Regions from separate parts of the Ruegeria sp. CF1 genome, predicted to be linked through region 1. Evidence: riboswitches for the same ligand, from Rfam matches in the RefSeq annotation. Region 1 holds a riboswitch; the other holds the start of a gene.
The links. A riboswitch is a leader RNA that binds a small molecule or an ion and turns the genes downstream of it on or off. The one in region 1 is predicted to bind cobalamin.
Positions count from the first base shown of each region.

Region 1 (4,210 bases):
GCGGATGCGCGATTGCCATCCGGCGGGATTGCTGTTTCTGATCACAGGCAGACCAATGTTACTTTCCTTATCGGACCTCGGATGGTCCTCTCATTTCGCGGCTCAGCATGCGGCTGATCCGTCACTTCTACCGTATCGCATCTCGGCCGTACACCGGGATCGACTGATCGGGCTGAGCCCTGAAGGTGAATCGCCTTTGTTATCTCTGGATCAATCAACCGGCGCATATGCCGTTGGGGATTGGGTTCTGGCGGATGAAAACAAACGCATACGCCGAGTGCTGGACCGGCGCAGCCTGCTGCAGCGCCGGGCCGCAGGTACAGGGGCAGCGGCGCAGCTGATTGCTGCAAATGTTGATGTGCTGTTCATCGTTAGTTCCTGCAACGCCGATTTCAATATGCCACGATTGGAGCGGTATCTTGCGCTGGCACATCAGGCAGGCTGCTATCCGGTGGTCGTTCTGACCAAATCGGACATGTGCGATGATCCGAGCCTTTATGTAGATCAAGCCCAATCGCTCGCCCCGTTTCTGACGGTACTTGCGGTCAACGCGCTGGATCACGGCGATCTCGAACAAGTTCTGTCGTGGTGTCCGAAAGGACAAACCAGCGCCTTGCTTGGATCATCCGGCGTTGGGAAAACGACGCTCGCCAACGGGATGACGGGGCAGGATCAGGCCACCGCAGGTATTCGCGAAGACGATGCGCGCGGCAGGCACACAACAACCTCACGCGCCTTGCATCGCATGCGCAATGGCGGCTGGCTGATCGATACGCCCGGCATGCGCGCGTTACGTCTGCTAGATGCGCAAGAGGGGTTGGATGAGGTGTTCTCGGACATCTCAGACCTCAGCCTGAATTGCCGCTTCTCGGATTGTCAGCACGAGACCGAGCCCGGATGTGCGGTGCAGGCGGCAATCGACGCTGGTACGCTTGATCCCGCGCGGCTGGACCGCTGGCGCAAGCTGCGGCGCGAAGACCAACACAATTCCGCTTCGGTGGCGCAGGCCCGCGCCCGCGACAAGGCGTTCGGCAAGATGGTGCGCAGCGTGATGCACGAGAAAAAATCCCGTAAAGGGCTATAACGAAGCTGGGCACCGACCTACCGGTGCCCAGCGCTATCAGGCGATCAGTCTAGGCCAGACTGCCGCATTCCGTCTTGCGAATGCACCGATATGGCCGATCTTGGACACTCCTAATTCGCTTGGTGCAAGCAGATGGCGCCCGGCTTTGGGTCCATAGAGATCGGCAAGACGCCAGACAGCATCCGGCGGCACCATTTCATCATCTGCGAAGGTAAACAGATCGACACGTTTGCCCAAGTCTTTCCAGCGGGCGGCGGGCAGTGTCGTGCCGATCTCTGGCACATAGCTTTTGGGGGCGGTGCACCATTTGCGCCATTGCCAATAGACTTGGGCAGGCAGGTCCGATCCAAACCCGACCAACCGTCCGGGCAGGTAGCCAAGCGCCTTGACCACCAGCGGCGCGTGACCATACCAGAACAACGCCGCCAAAGCGCGATAAGGCCAAGGGTGATCCGCCAGCGTTACCAGACCCGAACAGACACAGATCATCCTGTCGATCTGATCGATATCGGGTTGGATCGGGCCAAACATTCCGCCCAAGGAATGACCGATGCTCCATAGCTTGGCCTGTGGAAACCGTCGGCGCATCTCGGCCCGGGCGGCTGGAATGTCGATCAACGCCCAATCGGCCATGGTGACATTTGACCGCTTTTGCGAACCCACCAAAGAGTGACCAAAATCCCGGTAGTCATAGGTCAGGCAGGCCATGCCCTGTTCTTCGGCGAGCCATCGGGCGAAGTGCTGATAGTAATCCCTCGGCACCCCAGTCGCACCGTTTATGACGACCACCTTTTCGGGGTCGGCAACCGGACGGTAAAGCCGCGCCGACAACATTGCCGGGTCGGACGGGATCTGAAAATCCTCGGTCACAACCGCCTGCTGCGTGTCCAACATGGTGCCCTCCAATACCGACTGAACTGATCAGTTCACCCGAAGCGCCTCAAGTCAAGGTTGACGTGGCTGGACCGTACGTCACTTGCCTGACGCAATCTTCTTGACTCGGGCACGGCGCAGCCGATAGCCATGTCGCGATGGTTCTCGCGCCCAATCGGGCCGGGATGAAAAGGGAACACGGTGCGGTTCTGCACGGAGAAAACCGGAAAGAACCTAGTCCGAGACTGCCCCCGCAACTGTAAGCGGAGAGCAATGCCGAGATACCACTGGCCTTGAAGGCTGGGAAGGTCGGCAAAGCGATGACCCGCAAGTCAGGAGACCTGCCATCAGATGTAGAACCGAAACTCGGGCGGGGTGTCCGGGACGGGTTTGATCGTGCTCTGCACCGACCAACCTGTGCCACGCCCTCGCCCTGCGCGCGGAGGGCGCATTGATGATCTGGAAGACTAAAACGCACGAATTCGCGGCGACCGTGTGCCAACGTACTGGGGCAACCTGCCCCGCACTGGCGCAAATGGCGCGGGCTCTGACGCAGGCCATGTCCACCACAAAACCGGTCACAAAATCTGGGTTTGAGATTGAAGGCAGTATTGACCTGTCGCACTGCCCAGAGGGATGTACCGCCCGCTTTCGCGCCCAATGCGACCAGATACGTGTATTCTGCGGAACCGATCCTGAAATCGATACCGGCCGGCTGGATGACTACGCAGACATGATGTTCGGAACCGAGTACCGCAGCCTACCCGCAGACCTGCTAAGGAATCCTCCTTGCGCCATGCTTGAGGCTTCGCTTCTGGTGCAGCACAACGGTGGCGAAATCTCGCCACATGTTGGTGTCTAAGCCGTCAAACGGCTTGAACACGGGCCGGTTCAACGGCCCAAAGCATCTGGGCATTTGTCTCGACTGCGCAAGGACGCACCGTACGCAATCGCTTCAATGCCGCCTCAGGCCGTTCACCGCATTCAACCATCAGACGCAGAACCACCATCCCGGATCGGCCACAGCCACCACGGCAATGCACTAGCACACGGCCACCACCTGACAACGCCTGACGGGCAGTCGCGCCAACGCGGGGCCAGCGGTCCAAAATCTCTTTGGGTGGCGTGCCAAAATCTTCGATCGGCAAATGCACCCATCTGCTGGCACGCCCCTGAATATCAGCGCCAAAATTCCGCGCACCATCCTGAATCATCTCGACCTCAGTCGTCATCGAGATCACAAGTCCCGGCTTCCAGTCTGCGATAAGATCGAGGTCTTCGGTATAAGTGCCTCCGCGCCCGGGCATCGATGACAAGGCCAAGGTGCCTCCGCCAACCTGCAACGCATAAACCACCAGTTGCGACATAATCTCCCCCCAAACAAACTTCACCCAACAACATACTGGTCCAGTAAATAGAATAGAGTGGATTTTAGCCGCATACCCACGCATTCCAAAATGAAAATCGTCCCGGCCGGCTGTGGACGCGGGCGGCGGGGGCCTCTACGCTGCGGCGTAACGCGAATCCGACAGAGCAGACATGACCGAGACGCCCAGCCCCGCCTACCAGGTTCTTGCCCGCAAATACCGCCCCGAAACCTTTGCCGATCTAGTCGGTCAGGATGCCATGGTGCGCACTCTGAAAAACGCCTTCGAGGCGGACCGGATCGCGCAGGCCTTCATCATGACCGGCATCCGCGGTACCGGCAAGACGACGACCGCTCGGATCATAGCCAAGGGTATGAACTGCATCGGTCCCGATGGCAGCGGCGGCCCTACCACCGAACCCTGCGGTCAATGTGAACACTGCGTAGCCATCATGGAGGGCCGCCATGTCGATGTGATGGAGATGGACGCCGCCAGCCGCACCGGTGTCAATGACATCCGCGAGATCATCGACAGCGTCCGCTATCGCGCTGCGTCCGCGCGCTACAAGATCTATATCATCGACGAGGTTCACATGCTGTCGACCAGCGCTTTCAACGCGCTGCTCAAGACGCTGGAAGAACCCCCCGAACACGTGAAGTTCATCTTTGCCACCACCGAGATTCGCAAGGTCCCGGTGACCGTCCTGTCCCGTTGCCAGCGCTTTGATCTGCGCCGGATCGAGCCGGAGGATATGATCGGACTGCTGCGCAAAATTGCAGGTGCCGAGGGGGCACAGATTGCCGAGGATGCGTTGTCGTTGATCACCCGGGCCGCCGAGGGATCGGCGCGGGATGCGACCTCACTGCTGGATCAAGCGATCTCGCAC
Region 1 covers NZ_JBQFRN010000008.1:137,964-142,173, reverse strand. Annotated here, with positions in the region: gene rsgA (ribosome small subunit-dependent GTPase A) at 56-1,084, shown strand; gene ACRZ96_RS15035 (alpha/beta hydrolase family protein) at 1,121-1,978, opposite strand; cobalamin riboswitch at 2,101-2,320, shown strand; gene ACRZ96_RS15030 (hypothetical protein) at 2,412-2,819, shown strand; gene ACRZ96_RS15025 (phosphatase domain-containing protein) at 2,824-3,324, opposite strand; gene ACRZ96_RS15020 (DNA polymerase III subunit gamma/tau) at 3,497-4,210, shown strand, end outside.

Region 2 (4,210 bases), on a different contig from region 1:
GCGTGGTGACCATGTTTGTTTTCGTGGCCATGGTCGTGGCTATGGGTATCGGATGACATGATTGGACCTCAAGAATCTCTATGGTCCTTTGTAAATAGTTCCTACAGTAACTAGAGCTTCAATACCTTTTATATTTTTTTCATCCGGGTTCTTTGCCTGCGATATTGTTAGTTCATTTCGTCTTGCGGGCCGGCCGTGTGGATGCAATCTAATTGCAGATGACGCAAAAAATTTGGAACAGATCAATGCAGAAACGGATCGCAATTACCATCACGTTAGTCTCGATTACGGCTGGTTGCTCAGCCCAGTTCACCGGAGCCAAAAGCAAGGCACTTGAACCAGGCAACGTGCCAGATTCGGTCGTAGCGCTGGCAGGGCCGGCGCAGGATTTGACCACGGCACGCCTTTTGCCAGAAGATAATTGCTTTTGGTATGAGCACAGCGGACCCGTCGAGACGACATTGGTACCATTGCGCGCGACGAATGGCGCTCCGATCTGCATTGCGCGCGACGCCTGATCGAAATGAGGGCAGCGACGTCCTTGTACGCTGCCCAATATTCATGAGCGGGCTGTGACGCTATCTTCGGCAGAGTATAGGAAAGCGGTCGAGCCGGTTTTCACGTTTGGGTAGAGGTCATTGATATGAGCCATGATCATTCGCACACATCCAGAACTTGCGCGACCGCCGATGCTTCTTGGCTCAGGCGTGCCGTGAATTCTGAGATATGTGTCTCGGTCTCCAACGTATAGATAAAGGGCACGAGAGCCGAGAGCATTATTCGGCCCGGGCTCCATGCCATTCCGGAATTCCGCGTATTCGGGGTTGCGCTCGATCATTGAAGCGGTTGGTGTCCAGTGTGGCCATTCGACCTTTCGGCGGATAACATAGGTGCCGGGCTCGTAAAGGTTCCCGCGCGCGATCGCTACGCCATAGCGCATTGCGGTCCCGCCTTCTTCGATATGATAGAGATAGCGCGCGACGGCATCCACATGGATGTCACCTGGAACCAAACCATCATTTGCCGCGACGCGTCTTGGTAAAAAACGGTCATGAACACCCCACGGATTTGAGGTCATTGGATCGTAACCAATTGGCGTGACCTGACTGTCCCAATAGGTCTTCTGCGATGCGGTTGGCCAGGTTTTGGCGATCAATGGACTGGCCGCAGACGCCGAGAACAGCGCTGTGGTGGATTGAATGAAATGGCGCCTTGTAAGCATAGGTCTCGTCCTGGTTCACAAGTTTAACGTATTTGGATCGCACTATCGCGAATTAATCCGAATCTTAAAGCCTCTAGCAGCTAGAGCTTCAAGAGGTTTCAGGTAACGCTTGGTTTACCCTGTCGATCAAGTGACCGGTTGCGTGAATCCTGCTTCGGTCGAGTTTACATTGGAATAGGTCGCAAAGACAATTGACACAGGCGAAGCCGCCATTGTAGCGGTGAATTGTTTTCGGTTCCTGATGGCGGAAGCCAAAAGGATTAAAAGGGAATACGGTTCGGTGTTTTCAATGGCGCCAATTCCGTAACTGCCCCCGCAACTGTGAGCGGAGAGCGATGCCAAGACACCACTGGTTCGTAATGGAACCGGGAAGGTTGGCGGAGCGAGCACCCGCGAGTCAGGAGACCTGCCGTAAAGCGCCGGGCTATGCCCAGACTGAACCTGTCGGCCTTACGGTCGATTCAACCTGACAAGCCGCCGGGTGAGGCGGTAGGGAGAAAGAACATGCATATCGAACCGGGCATCGTGAATGGTGCCAAAATCGCGCTTTCCTATGTTACCGCCGCAGGTGCGGCTACTTACGCAGCGAAAGAAACGTTTTCCACATTGCGTGCGAATGGACCTGCATCTTTTGTTATGCGCTCGGTGCTCGCCACCGTTGGGGTTTTCCTTTTCTTCGAAGTCCTGCCGCATTTCCCGGTTGGTGTCTCTGAAGTCCACTTCATCCTGGGGTCGACGCTGTTTCTGCTTCTCGGTGCTGCACCCGCGGCTTTTGGATTGGCAGCTGGTCTCCTGATTCAGGGTGTGTTTTTTGCCCCGTTCGATCTTCCGCAGTACTTCATCAACCTGACCACTCTGCTGGTGCCGCTATTTGCGCTACAGGCACTGGCCAGCCGCATCATCGCACCCGGCACAGCATATGTTGACCTCAAATATGGCCAAGCTCTTGCCCTAAGTGCGACGTATCAGGGAGGAGTAGTCGCATGGGTTGGGTTCTGGGCCTTCTACGGCCAGGGTTTCGGCGCAGAAACCATGGCGTCGGTTCTGTCCTTTGGCGGCGCTTATATGCTGGTAATCGTCATTGAGCCGATTGCTGATCTGGCAGTGCTTGCGGCAGCCAAGGCAATGCGCGGTTTGAACAGTACAGGTCTGGTGACTCCGCGTTTGTACAACGCTGCGAAAGCTTGACCAAAGTTTGAAGCAGTGTCCTAAACTTGGGTTGCCGCGAAACAACCAGTAGTCGCAGGACCAAAATTTTATTGTGGCGCGTCTCTAGGGCGCGCCACATTGTCTTTAGCCGCTAGAAACCTGTACCCAACGATCAGGGTGATTTGGGTCCTGTATTCGTAGGAAAAGATACCTCGTTTCCTTCCAAGATTTGATCCTGTTGGTGACATTGTCCAGAATCAAATCGCCTTCACTCGAGCGATAAACTAAAACTGCATGGCCACTGCGATTGGTGTCCAAGACAGTTGCAATAAGTAGCTTCGTAGGATCCAGGCCGTTCTGCATTAGTTCAAACTTCTTTTGCAAAGCGATGTCTCTAGAACCACGCTCAGGTTACAAACCGTCGGCCTGACTAGCGGTTTCGCAACCGAGCGAAGGCATGCGTGAGGGTGTGATCGGGCCGACGAAATTGAAATTCGCGAACCATATTGTTCTTGTGGCTGAGCTCTCTTGGCTCGATGGTCTCAATTTCCACCCACAATGCCCCAAGTTTTTTTGTGAGTAGTTTTGCAAAAGGGCGCATATATCTTGCCAGAATGACATTTTCGCAGGAATGGTTCCCGATGACCAAGATCACTCCAGAATTGCTTGAACAAATCCGTGCCCGATTTGCGCAGGTTGACCACTGCCCGCAGCAGGGACCGCGTATTTTCTTTGAAAACGCGGGTGGGGCGCTGACGCTGAATTCGGTTGTGGGCACCTCGCAGGCTTATGCTGCGATCCCTGACAATCAGGGCCGCGACAACCCGGGAAGTCACGAACTGGTGCGGGTAATCAACAAGGCCAAAGAAGATATGGCCGTGTTCATGAACGCCCCCGGTGGCCAGTTCTTTGTCGGCGAAAGCGGGACCGAGCTGCTGTTTCGATTGATCATGAACGCCTGTCTGGGCACCGCCACCGGTCGGGTACTTGGCACAACGCTGGAACATCCCGCGACCCGAAGCGCTTGCGCGCGTTGGGCCGGGGTGGCCGGGCAAGATCATGTTCTGGTGGTCCATGACGACGCCACAGGCACCGTCACAGCAGATGCTTATGCGGCGCAGGTAACGCCGGACACAAAGGTTGCGACTATCGTGCACACCTCGCCGGTGACCGGTATGGGCGTGGATGTAGCGGCTGTGGCTGCCGAGATCCGCGCCGTTGCGCCCAATTGCTTCATCATAATCGACGGTATCCAGCACGCCGCGCATGGCCGGATCGACCTAACCGCCTATGATGTCGATGGCTATGTGATCTCGCCTTACAAGGTGTTCTCGCGCCATGGTTACGGGGTGGCCTGGATTTCTGACCGGCTGACCAAGCTGCCACATAACAGCTTGATCGACGGCCCCGCCGACAATTGGGAAATGGGGACGCGTGATACCGGCTCTTACGCTACAATGTCTGACGTAATCAGCTATTTCGAATGGCTGGGCGCACAGGTCAGCGACGCCACCGACCGGCGCGCAAAATTCGTCGCTGCCGGAGAGGCGATCCATGAGCAGGAAAAAGCGCTGACTGATGCGATGATCCGCGGAACCGGCAACCTGCCTGGGCTGGCCGAGATGGAGAAGGTGACCATTCTGGGCGGTGTCGATAACCCTGCACGCGAGGGGCTGGTGTCACTGCAGGTCGAGGGCGTGCCGTCGGTCGATGTGGTCAAGCAACTGAACGAACAAGGCATCCGTACGCATTTGCGCAAGGCCGATCACTACTCGGGCAACATCTTGACACCGCTTGGCATGGACAGCTGCGTGCGTGTTTCGATGTGCCACTACAACA
Region 2 covers NZ_JBQFRN010000003.1:38,865-43,074, reverse strand. Annotated here, with positions in the region: gene ACRZ96_RS07960 (heavy metal translocating P-type ATPase) at 1-59, opposite strand, end outside; gene ACRZ96_RS07955 (hypothetical protein) at 219-518, shown strand; gene ACRZ96_RS07950 (L,D-transpeptidase) at 560-1,222, opposite strand; cobalamin riboswitch at 1,438-1,650, shown strand; gene ACRZ96_RS07945 (energy-coupling factor ABC transporter permease) at 1,727-2,410, shown strand; gene ACRZ96_RS07940 (transglutaminase-like cysteine peptidase) at 2,516-2,755, opposite strand; gene ACRZ96_RS07935 (aminotransferase class V-fold PLP-dependent enzyme) at 3,013-4,210, shown strand, end outside.
Region 2: linked by a shared signal. The riboswitch ahead of ACRZ96_RS07945 (energy-coupling factor ABC transporter permease) and the one ahead of ACRZ96_RS15030 (hypothetical protein) in region 1 are both predicted to bind cobalamin.